DNA from 2 places in the Sphingomonas sp. TX0543 genome. Region 1 is predicted to be linked to the other one. Evidence: predicted binding sites of a transcription regulator. Region 1 holds the regulator's gene; the other holds the start of a gene.

Region 1 (5,678 bases):
CGCGATATGCCTCGATTCCCACGGCGCCGTGCCGCTTCGAAAGCTTCGCGCCGTCAGATCCGTGGATCAGCGGAATATGGGCATAGACCGGCTCGGCCCAACCCATCGCGCGATAGATCGGCAACTGCCGGAACGCGTTGTTGAGATGATCGTCGCCACGGATGACGTGCGTGACGCCCATGTCGTTATCATCGACCACGACTGCCAGCATATAGGTGGGCGTGCCATCGGAACGGACGAGCACCAGATCGTCAAGCTCGGCGTTCTCCACCGTGACCTGACCCTGGACGAGATCGTTGATCGTGGTCGCGCCGTCCAGCGGCGCTTTCAGGCGGATGACGTGCGGCGCATCGGGATCGGACGGCGCTTTGTCTCGCCACGGCGAGCGGATGCGCAACGGCTTCTTCGCAGCTTCCGCCTCGGCGCGCATCTTGGCCAGTTCGTCGGCGGTAAGGTAACAGCGATAGGCGCTGCCGCTTGCCACCATCGCGTTCGCCACCTCGACATGACGATGCGCACGCGCGAACTGGAACACGGCGTCGCCGTCCCAATCCAGCCCGAGCCATCGAAGCCCGCTCAGGATCGCGTCGATCGCTGGCTGGGTCGAGCGCGCGCGATCGGTATCCTCGATCCGCAGCAGGAACTTCCCGCCGTGATGGCGGGCGTAAAGAAGGTTGAACAGCGCGGTTCGCGCGCCGCCCAGATGAAGGAAGCCGGTGGGGGAGGGGGCGAAACGCGTAACGACCGAGGTCTTGCGCTCGCTCCCGTCGGCGGGATCGGTGGTTGCGCTCAAGCGCGCTTGCTCCCAGACTGAATTACGACATGGCAACGATGCCCGGGGGCGCCCCTAGCACGCGCCTGATGACGCTTCAAACCTCCGGCATCGAAGAATGGCTGGAGGCCGAGCGCGATCAGCTCGCGCTGTGGTTGCCGGTGTTCCTGGGTGCAGGCGTAATCCTGTGGTTCGCCTTGCCTGATCCGCGTGCATGGCTCGGGGCGACTTTCCTGGCTCTTGCGGCGGCGGCGTTCGCCGTAGCGCAGCATCGCGGCGGGCGGCTGGCGTGGAGCATCGCCGTGGCCAGTGGGGCGTTGGCGCTCGGGATGATGCTGATCTGGTGGCGGGCGGAGCGCGCCGCGGCGCCGGTGCTGCCGCGCGCAATGGTCGTGCGGTTCGAAGCGCGGGTCCAGCCGTTGCCAGCGCGCGAACTGACCCGGCTTACGATGACGCCGACCCGCTGGCTGGATCGCGCGCCGGATACCGCGCCAACCCGTATCCGCATCAATCTCGCCGAGGCGGACGTGCCCGAAGCGATCGCGCCCGGTGCGGTGGTGTCGATGCGCGCGCGGCTGTTGCCGCCAGCGCCGCCGGCGGTGCCGGGTGCCTATGATTTTCAGCGTGTCGCGTGGTTCGATGGTCTCGGCGCCACCGGGCGCGGGTTCGCGCCGGTGACTGTCCTGTCGGGCGGCGATGCGCGGCAGGGGCTGCGCGTTCGCCTGTCCAGCCACATCCACGCGCAACTTGACGGGAGTGCGGGCGGCATCGCGGCCGCTCTCGCCACCGGGGATATCGGCGCGATCAGCGATGCCGACGCGGAGGCGATGCGGCGCTCCGGGCTGGCGCATCTCCTCTCGGTCAGCGGCCTCCATATCACGGCGGCGGTCGGCATCGCGATGTTGCTCGCCACGCGCCTGCTCGCCCTGAGTAGCCGCCTCGCGTTGACCGGACGGGTGCCGCTGCTGGCGGGCGTGGTGGGGGCGGGCGCCGCGATCGGCTACACATTATTGACCGGCAGCGAGGTGCCGACGATCCGCAGTTGTATCGCTGCGCTCCTGATCCTGGGCGCGCTGGCGCTCGGCCGCGAGGCGGTGACGCTGCGGCTGGTTGCGGCGGGCGCGTTCGTCGTGACACTGTTCTGGCCTGAGTCTCTGGTCGGGCCAAGCTTCCAGTTATCTTTCGCGGCGGTGACGACGATCGTCGCCCTGCACGAGCATCCCATGGCCCGGCGCTGGTTCATGAAGCGGGACGAGGGCTGGATCGCGCGGATATTGCGCGATGGCGGATCGCTGCTCCTCACCGGCCTGATGATCGAATTCGCGCTGATGCCCATCGCGGTGTATCACTTTCATCGCGCGGGGATTTACGGCGCTTTCGCGAACATCGTCGCGATCCCGCTCACCACCTTCGTTGTGATGCCGCTGGAGGCGCTGGCGCTGCTGTTCGACGCGATCGGGGTCGGGGGCCCGCTGTGGTGGCTGACCGGAAAGGCGCTCGCGTTGTTGCTGTGGATCGCGCGAACGACGGCCGCCGCGCCAGGCTCGGTGACGGCGTTGCCCGCAATGCCGGGGGCGGCCTATGCGCTGATGGCGGTCGGCGGATTGTGGCTGGCATTGTGGCGGACGCGATGGCGGCGGCTCGGCTTCATCCCGCTAACTCTCGGTGCGGGCTGGGCGCTGGCAACGCCGGCACCGGACCTGCTTGTTACCGGTGACGGACGGCATGTGGCGATCCGCACCGCGCGCGGCGATCTGGCGATACTGCGCGACCGCACCGGGGACTATGTGCGCGGGATGCTGGCGGAGAATGCCGGCGCGGAGGATGATCCCCTGCCGCTGTCGGAGCAGCCGGATGCCGCCTGCAGTCGGGATGCCTGCATGATCACAAGGATGGCAGGCGGCCGGCGATGGCGCATCCTTGCGACGCGCAGCGGATATCTGCCGGCGTGGGCGCAGATGGTGGCGGCGTGTCGCGCGGCCGATATCGTCGTCAGCGACCGTCGCCTGCCGCGCGCCTGCACGCCGCAATGGTTGCTATTGGATCGCCCGATGCTGGAGAAAACCGGCGGCATCGCCATCAGCCTTGCAAGCGGAAGGATCGCGACGGTTCACGTTGCGGGCGATCGGCATCCGTGGGTCATTGCCGCCAGGACACTAACCTCCGCCGGCGCCTACCCGCGAAAGCCGGAGCGTCGTGCCAGCGAGCGCGATCGCCTCAATCGTAGCGACGCAACAGTCCCGCAAGCTTGCCCTGCACCCGCACCTGCGCCGGCGAATAACGCTGCGGATCGTAGCTCCGGTTGGCCGGATCAAGCCGGACCATCGCCCCCTCGCGGCGGAAATATTTGAGCGTCGCCTCATTGTCGTCGATCAGCGCGACGACGATCTCGCCGTCACGCGCGGTCTCGGTGCGGCGGATCAGCGCGTAATCGCCATCGAAAATACCCGCCTCGACCATGGAATCGCCCGCCACCTCGAGCGCGAAATGCTCGCCTGCCCCCAGCAGTGCCGCGGGAACCGGCAGCGATGACGAACCCTCGAACGCCTCGATCGGCATGCCCGCCGCGATCCTGCCGTGGAGCGGAATTTCGATCACATCATTCGCTGGTTGCGGAAGCGCGCGCTTCGCCGGCTGGGCCTGATCCGCGGACGGCTGACGCTGCGCCGCCTCGATCCGTTCAGGCATCTTCACCACTTCGAGCGCGCGCGCGCGGTTGGGCAGGCGGCGCAGAAAGCCACGTTCCTCAAGCGCGCTGATAAGCCGATGGACGCCAGACTTGGATTTCAGCTCCAGTGCATCCTTCATCTCCTCGAACGACGGAGAAACGCCGGTTTCGGCGAGGCGATCATGGATGAAACAGATCAACTCATGCTGTTTCTTCGTAAGCATCGCGATCCTCCGCAGGCGAACAGACGCGGAACCTTTACGGAACAAGCGAGGAGAGGTCAAGCGATCGGCAGGATTTCCGCCGATTCGCCAATTGCCGCGGGCGGAGCATATGGCTCACGCAGGATCAGGCAGGTCGCGCGCGCCAGCGTCGCGAGCATCGAGCTGTCCTGAATCGCGGCGGTGTAAAGCAGGCCACCGCGCAGTTCCGCACGTAGATAGTCCGTGCGCTCGTTATTGGCCGGCAGGGGCTCGCCGAGCGTCGCGCGCGTGGTTTGCGGCAACGGATCGCGCGCGCCCGCGATCGCCGCCGCGAGCGGGCGCACGAAAAGCATGCCGGTGACGAAGGCCGACACCGGGTTACCCGGTAGGCCGACGACCACGCAGTCGTCGCGACGCCCAGCCATCATCGGCTTGCCGGGCCGCAGTGCGATCCGCCAGAAATCGATCGCTGTGCCGGCCGCCTCCAGGGCGGGTCGGACAAGATCGTGATCGCCCACCGATGCGCCGCCGGTGGTGACGAGCATGTCCGCCCGGACATTGGCGAACGCTTCGGTAAGAACATCGAGCCGATCGGGGAGGATGCCGAGATCGACGAACTCGACCGGCAGATCCGCAAGCATCGCACGAAGCATCAACCGGTTCGATTCCGGCAGGCCAGTGCCCCCGCCGCTGCCCGGCTCGACCAGTTCGTCTCCGGTGGCGGCCAGCGCGATGCGTATGCGGCGACTGACTGTCACGGTGCGTGCGCCGCCGGTCGCGATCAGCGCAAGGCGCGCGGGGGTCAGCCGGTCGCCGGTGGTGGCGAGCACATCGCTCGCGTGAAAATCGAGGCCGCGCGCGCGGACATTCCGCGTGCGGTAGCGCGGCCCCTCTCCAGCGAGGCGCAGCAACGCGCCGTCGCGCTCCGCTTCTTCCTGCACCAGCACGGTATCGGCGCCCGGCGGCATCGGTGCGCCGGTAAAAATGCGCACCGCCTCTCCGGCATCAATCGCCCCGTCATGGCCATGACCGGCCGCGCTCTCCCCGATCACTCGCCATGGGCCGGGCATATCCGCGAAGCGGATCGCATAACCGTCCATCGCGGACAGGTCTTGCGCCGGCTGGCTGCGTTGCGCGACGACGGGCGCACGAAGATAGCGTCCAGCCGCCTCGATCACCGCCAGTTGCTCGGTATCGATCGTGGGAGCTAGCGCGAGCAGCCGCCGCTGCGCTTCGGCCACCGGCAGAAGGGGAGGATGTGTCATCCCGCCTTCATTGCATGGCCCCGCCGCCGGGGCCACCGCGAGATGATCGACAGCGCGCGACGCCGCCGATAATCTGCGCGCGATGAAGACGTTGCTCGATCCCGATCGCGCGCTGACCGAGGGCCTCGCCGCGATCCGCACGCAATATGACGTTCCCGAAAGCTTTCCGCCGCAGGTGCTCGCGGCGGCCGAAGAGGCGGCGAGGCGCGCGCCTGCCGCGCATGTCGATCGCACCGCGATTCCGTTCGTCACGCTCGATCCGGCGAGTTCGACCGATCTGGATCAGGCTTTCGCGATTGAGCCGGCAGGAAGTGATCTGCTGCTGCGCTATGCGATCGCGGACGTGGCTTGGTTCGTTGACGAGGGTGGCGTGCTCGATGGCGAAGCATGGCTGCGTGGGGAATCGCTGTATCTCCCTGACGGCAAGGCGCCGCTCTATCCGCCGGTGCTTGGCGAGGGCGCGGCGAGCCTGCTACCGAACGGGGACCGGCCCGCTGTGATCTTCATGGTACGTGTGGCGCCGGACGGCGGCGTGCGGCTGGATGGCGTGGAGCGCGCGATGATCCGCAGCCGCGCTAAACTCGCCTATGAGAATGTGCGGCCGGCGGATCTGCCTCCCGGTTTCGCCGATCTCGCCGCACGTGTCGGCGCGGCGGAGGATCGGCGCGGTGCGACGCGCGTCGATCCGCCGGAGCAGGAACTTGCGCGGAACGGTGATGGCCGGCTGCAATTGCGGTTCCGGCCGCGCGCGGCGGCGGAGGATCAGAACG
Region 2 (5,678 bases), 2.9 Mb from region 1:
GTAGATCGCGCGCATGGGCGCTGGCAGCGTAGATCAGCGTCTCTGCCTGGGCAGCAGACAGCAGCCCCTTGGCAACCAGCCCGTTAGGCAGCTGCGGGACAGCTTCGGGCATCGGTGCGGCGATCGAGCCCATTGCGACGGACTCGACGAGCGGCGTCGGATGCTCGGCCGCGCCATCGATCACGATCCTACTGGGACGATAGGGCAGATAGTGGCCGACCTGAGGGGCAAGCGGCGCAGGGGTTTCGAGCGACTGGTAGGTGAGCGACCCGATGGAAGCGGCTGCAGAAGTGATCCTGGCTGGTGGTGTCGGCAGCGGCCTGCGCGGCGCGGCGACCAGGCGAAACGGCGCACGAGCCGGAAGGCTTGATTGCTCGGACGCAGCCGCCAAGCCGGCGCGATCCGGCAAGGCATCGACGAGATCGACCAGCTGGCGGAAGTCGCTTGTGCGGATGGCCACAGGCTCATGGGAGTCGTCCACCTTGTCGAGAACCAGCAGCCGCGTGGTGATGCCGGTGCCATGCTTGACGAACGCGCGTTCGACGGCGGCATTGAGCCGTAGCGAGACCGGTCCCTTCAACAGCGCCAGGAACTTCGCGCAGTCGAACCATTCAGGCATGATCGCGACAAGGCGACCGCCGGGTGCCAGACGGTTCCATGCCGACCTGAGGTGGCGCGAGCCGGTGCGACTATCGTGCCCTCGCTCGATGCCGTGCGAATAGGGAGGATTCATCAAGACGACGCTCGGAATGATGGCTGGATCGAGCAGCTCGTCGATCAGTTCGGCGTCATGGCCGGTCACTCCGGCCGCAGGGAACAAGGCGCTCAGGCAGTCGCGGCGCAGCGGCGAGATTTCGTTGAGGGCAAGGCGCGAGCCGGCCTTGGCGGCCCAGACCGCGAGCATGCCCGTTCCGGCCGAGGGTTCCAGCACAGGCTCGTCAGTGGCCAGCGCGCAGGCTCGAGCAGCAAGCCAGGCAAGGCGCGGCGGCGTCGCAAACTGCTGCCATTCGATCTGCTCGTCGCTGCGATTCGTCTGGGTCGGCAGTCGGGCATCGAGGGAACCGAAGAACTGTTCCGCCTTGTCGATCGGGGTCGAGAGCGAAATCTGATCTGAAGATTGCAGGTATTGAACCTGTGCCACCTCAAGCGCTGCGTGAGCGTCACGAACTGACCAACGCCCGAGAGCATCGCTCCCCCCGAAGTGCTCTGTCATGATGCGCGTGACGTCGCTGCGTGAGAGCGCGCGGCCTGCCGCCAGCTCAGAAGCCATGGTCTGGGCCGCCATCACAACGACGGGCGGTGATGGGTCATCGAATGCAAAGGCGAGGGAAGAGTTGAACATGGGAACCTCCTGACGAGGTCCTGCGGCGGGCAGGCCTCAATCAGCCGAAGGCCCCCTCCCCTCTGCTCGATGGATCGGGTTGTCGGGCGAGCCGCGACTTGAGTTCATCGTTCCAGTCAAACCCGGGTGAGACTGGCGCGCGTGAGTGGATAACGCGGTCAGGCGCAGCGTAGGCCTTGAGCGCGCGCTCCTCGGCGTGAGCACCTCCGGCGTCATTGTCGATGAACAGGAAGAGTTCGCGCACGCTCTCCGGGATTGAGACGAGACCGAACCGCTCGTTTCCAAGCGTCGCCCAGCACGGGATCCCAAAGAGCTGAATGGCTGAGAGGGCGCTCTCGATACCTTCGGCAAGGCCCAGCCTTCCCTGCTCTGGGGGAGCAACTCTGACGGCACCACAGCCGAGACTGCCAAGCGCACGCTTGGGTCGCTCGAAGCCGGCCAGCTTGCCACTCACCACATCGAGAAATGTCCTTTGTACTGCGATAACGCCAATGTCAGTCGTTACTGCGGCCAGCATTGCTGGGAGAAACTCAACTGCCCCGCGTGGCCCGAGCGGCGTACGTTCAAGGTAGCGGAACTGGTCAGATGCGCGCTGGAGACCGCGCTGTGCGAGATATCGTTCGACCGGGCTGTCGGAGATTGCCGAAGCCGATTGCCACAAGCGTCGCGCATTGGGACTGAAATCACTCTGATTTTGCCGATCAGCTGTCCCAGGGCCAGAACCATTAAAGAGCTCTCGGCTGCGAACGCCCTGGCGATCCAATGCAGCAATGACGTTCTCATTCGAACATCCGGCGAAGCAATGGAACAGGATGGCCTTTCGCCCCAGGGTTACGCTGAGCGACGGTGTGCGGTCGTCGTGGGCAGGACAGCAGCACATGCCCTTGCCCTGGCGCCAGGTTCCGTTGAGGCGTTCGACAATCGTGCGGGCGCGTCGTTCGAGTTGATGACTTTTCTCTAGCTGGGGCATCGACCTACTCCGGTTGAGGTGCCCTCCCCGTGCAGCCTCCGCTCTGCACCAGCGCCAAAGCATTTTCCTACATCGTTTGTTCTTTATATGTTCTCACCCGATTCGGCTATAGAAGGATCGAGAAATGACAATGAAAGTCCTCCTGATCGGCGGCATTGCCATCGCATCAGCCATGCCTGCTAATGCCCAGGACCTGCCAACGCCGGATGCCCCCGAGCAACATGCCAGTCCTTCCCACGGCATTCGGATTGCCGAAGCATCGAACGGATTTCAGTTGGTCGAGCATGGGTTCTGGCAATCCGAGCAGGCAGCCCCAGCACCAAGTTCGAGCGTTGCAGAAAATGGACGGGTCAACCTGCCGTACAGATACGAGCCCAAGGCCAAAACTGCCCCATCCCGGTTTCGGCGGGCGAGCTACCTGCCCCACGTCTATGCGGCGGAAGCGAAGTACTCATTGCCTACTGGCCTGCTCGACGCGCTCGTCTGGACGGAATCCCGCTATAACCCCCTTGCTGTCAGTCCGGCAGGCGCTGCGGGCCTTGGCCAGCTGATGCCAGCAACGGCCAAGGAACTCGGCGTCTCCAATCGCTTTGACCCCATGGCCAATGTCTTCGGCGCGGCGCGATATCTGAGGCAGATGCTCGACAGGTTTGGTGTGGTTCACCTCGCTGTCGCGGCCTACAATGCCGGTCCAGGCGCAGTCGAACGCGCGGGCGGTATACCGCGGAATGGTGAGACGCCCGGATATGTCCGCGACGTCCTTCGCCATTGGCGTTTTTAGCGGTCTCTCCGCAAGTTAGCCGAAACAGAATCAATCGACGGATTGTTGCTGGGCTGGACAATTTTGCAGGCAAGCGACTGCACAAAAGTTTAACCGTTTTTGGCTTCGGCCGGGTACTTGGCTACAATCTGCATTACCTCCTTACCCCACAAAGCCAACGCCTCGCGCTTCTCGTTGGTATACTGGTGTCGGTGATAGACCCCCGCCACACCGGCCATAGCTGATCCTGACTGGTGATTGAGAACCGCTGTTGATTTCCGCTGAGAGCTGACCCGGGAAGGTCCAAAGTTTCCACTGAGAAGTGACCCATGTTCTGAGCTTCCCCCTGGCATTTGCGTCGGGGGATCAAGGAGTGATCGACATGGCGTTATTGAGCGTAATCCGGCGCTGGCATTTCCGCGAAGGGATGCCGATCCGGGAGATTGAGCGACGCACCGGATTGTCGCGCAACACGATCCGCAAGTACCTGCGCGCCGGCACGGTAGAGCCGAAGTTCAAGGTTCCCGAGCGGCCAAGCAAGCTGGACCCGTTCGCCGAGAAGCTGTCGGCATGGCTACGGATCGAGGCGGGCCGGTCGCGTAAGCAGCGGCGCACCGCCAGGCAGATGCACGCCGATCTGGTCGTGCTGGGCTATGACGGATCCTACAACCGCGTCGCGGCCTTCGTTCGCACCTGGAAGGCCGAGCGGCAGCGTGATGCCCAGACCAGCGGCCGCGGTACTTTCGTCCCGCTGGCGTTCGCGCCGGGCGAGGCGTTCCAGTTCGACTGGAGCGAGGACTGGGCGATCATTGCCGGCGAGCGGACCAAGCTGCAGGTGGCGCACAGCAAGCTGTCGCACAGCCGGGCGTTCATCGTCAGAGCCTATCTGCTCCAGACCCACGAGATGCTGTTCGATGCGCTGACCCAGGCGTTCCGGGTTCTCGGCGGCGTCCCCCGGCGCGGGATCTTCGACAACATGAAGACCGCGGTCGACCGGATCGGTGCCGGCAAGGTCCGGCAGGTTAATGCCCGGTTCGCGGCGATGGCCAGCCACTACCTGTTCGAGCCGGATTTCTGCAACCCGGCCGCCGGTTGGGAGAAGGGACAGGTTGAGAAGAATGTCCAGGATGCCCGGCGCCGACTGTGGCAGCCGCTGCCCAGCTTCCCCGATCTGGCGGCACTCAACGCCTGGCTCGAACAGCGCTGCATCGAGCAATGGGGCCAGATCCAGCATGGCGTCCTGCCCGGCACGATCGGCGATGCCTGGGCCGACGAGGTAGTCAGCCTGATGCCGTTGGGGCGGACCTTCGACGGCTTCGTCGAGCACGCCAAGCGGGTCTCGCCGACCTGCCTCGTGCACTTCGAGCGCAACCGCTACAGCGTGCCGGCATCCTTCGCCAACCGGCCGGTCAGCCTACGCGTCTACCCTGACCGAATCGTCATCGCCGCCGAAGGCCAGATCCTGTGCGAGCATGACCGGATCATTGAACGCTCGCACCACCTGCCGGGGCGGACGGTCTATGACTGGCGGCACTATCTGGCGGTGATCCAGCGCAAGCCTGGCGCCCTGCGCAATGGCGCGCCCTTCGCCGAGCTGCCTGATGCGTTCCGGCGGCTGCAGGGCCATCTTCTCAAGCGCCCCGGCGGCGACCGGGAGATGGTCGAGATCCTCGCCCTCGTCCTGCAGCACGACGAGCAGGCGGTGCTTTGCGCCGTCGAGCTGGCGCTCGAAGCCGGCGTTCCGGCCAAGACCCACATCCTCAACATCCTGCACCGGCTGACCGACGGCAAAGCTGGCACCCCGCCGAGAATCGACGCCCCACAGGCGCTGAGCCTGGTCCGCGAGCCCAGGGCTAACGTCGAGCGCTACGACGCGCTCCGCAACAAGGAGACCGCCCGTGCGTCATGATCCTGCCAGCGCCGCCGTCGTGGTCATGCTTCGCGGTCTGAAGATGTACGGCATGGCCCAAGCCGTCAGCGAACTCGTCGAACAGGGGGCGCCGGCCTTCGATACCGCGGTGCCGATCCTGTCACAGCTGCTCAAGGCCGAGGTCGCCGAGCGCGAGGTCCGCTCGATCGCCTACCAGATCAAGGCCGCCCGCTTCCCGGCCTACAAGGACCTCGCCGGCTTCGACTTCGCTTCCAGCGAGATCAATGAAGCCATGGTTCGCCAGCTGCACCGCGGCGAGTTCATCGACGGCGCCCACAACGTCGTGCTGATCGGCGGGCCGGGCACCGGCAAGACCCACATCGCCACCGCGCTCGGCATCCAGGCGGTCGAGCATCATCGCAAGAAGGTCCGCTTCTTCGCCACCGTTGACCTGGTCAACGCGCTCGAGCAGGAAAAGGCCATGAACAGGGCCGGCCAGCTGGCCGATCGGCTGCTGCGTCTCGACCTCGTGATCCTCGATGAGCTCGGCTACCTGCCGTTCAGCTCGTCAGGCGGGGCATTGCTGTTCCACCTGCTCAGCAAACTCTACGAGCGCACCAGCGTCGTCATCACCACCAACCTCAGCTTCAGCGAGTGGGCCGGCGTGTTCGGCGATGCCAAGATGACGACCGCGCTGCTCGATCGGCTCACGCACCACTGCCACATCCTGGAGACC

Evidence for each region. Region 1 encodes LexA, which represses DNA repair genes until DNA is damaged. Its sites were predicted from a motif close to GTTCCNCNCTTGTTCT; they were not measured.
Region 2: ACM61V_RS00495 (DUF7146 domain-containing protein) is a predicted target of LexA. The motif match lies at 2,391-2,406, and genes of this name have one in related genera.

The regions. Positions count from the first base shown of each region.
Region 1 is NZ_JBLZUS010000002.1:2,888,336-2,894,013, reverse strand. It holds gene gltX (glutamate--tRNA ligase) at 1-793, opposite strand, end outside; partial or broken gene ACM61V_RS14505 (ComEC/Rec2 family competence protein) at 862-2,913, shown strand; gene lexA (transcriptional repressor LexA) at 2,990-3,664, opposite strand; gene ACM61V_RS14495 (molybdopterin molybdotransferase MoeA) at 3,721-4,908, opposite strand; gene ACM61V_RS14490 (RNB domain-containing ribonuclease) at 4,991-5,678, shown strand, end outside.
Region 2 is NZ_JBLZUS010000002.1:4,856-10,533, forward strand. It holds gene ACM61V_RS00490 (strawberry notch-like NTP hydrolase domain-containing protein) at 1-1,342, opposite strand, end outside; gene ACM61V_RS00495 (DUF7146 domain-containing protein) at 1,383-2,312, opposite strand; gene ACM61V_RS00500 (lytic transglycosylase domain-containing protein) at 2,437-3,093, shown strand; gene istA (IS21 family transposase) at 3,455-4,981, shown strand; gene istB (IS21-like element helper ATPase IstB) at 4,971-5,678, shown strand, end outside.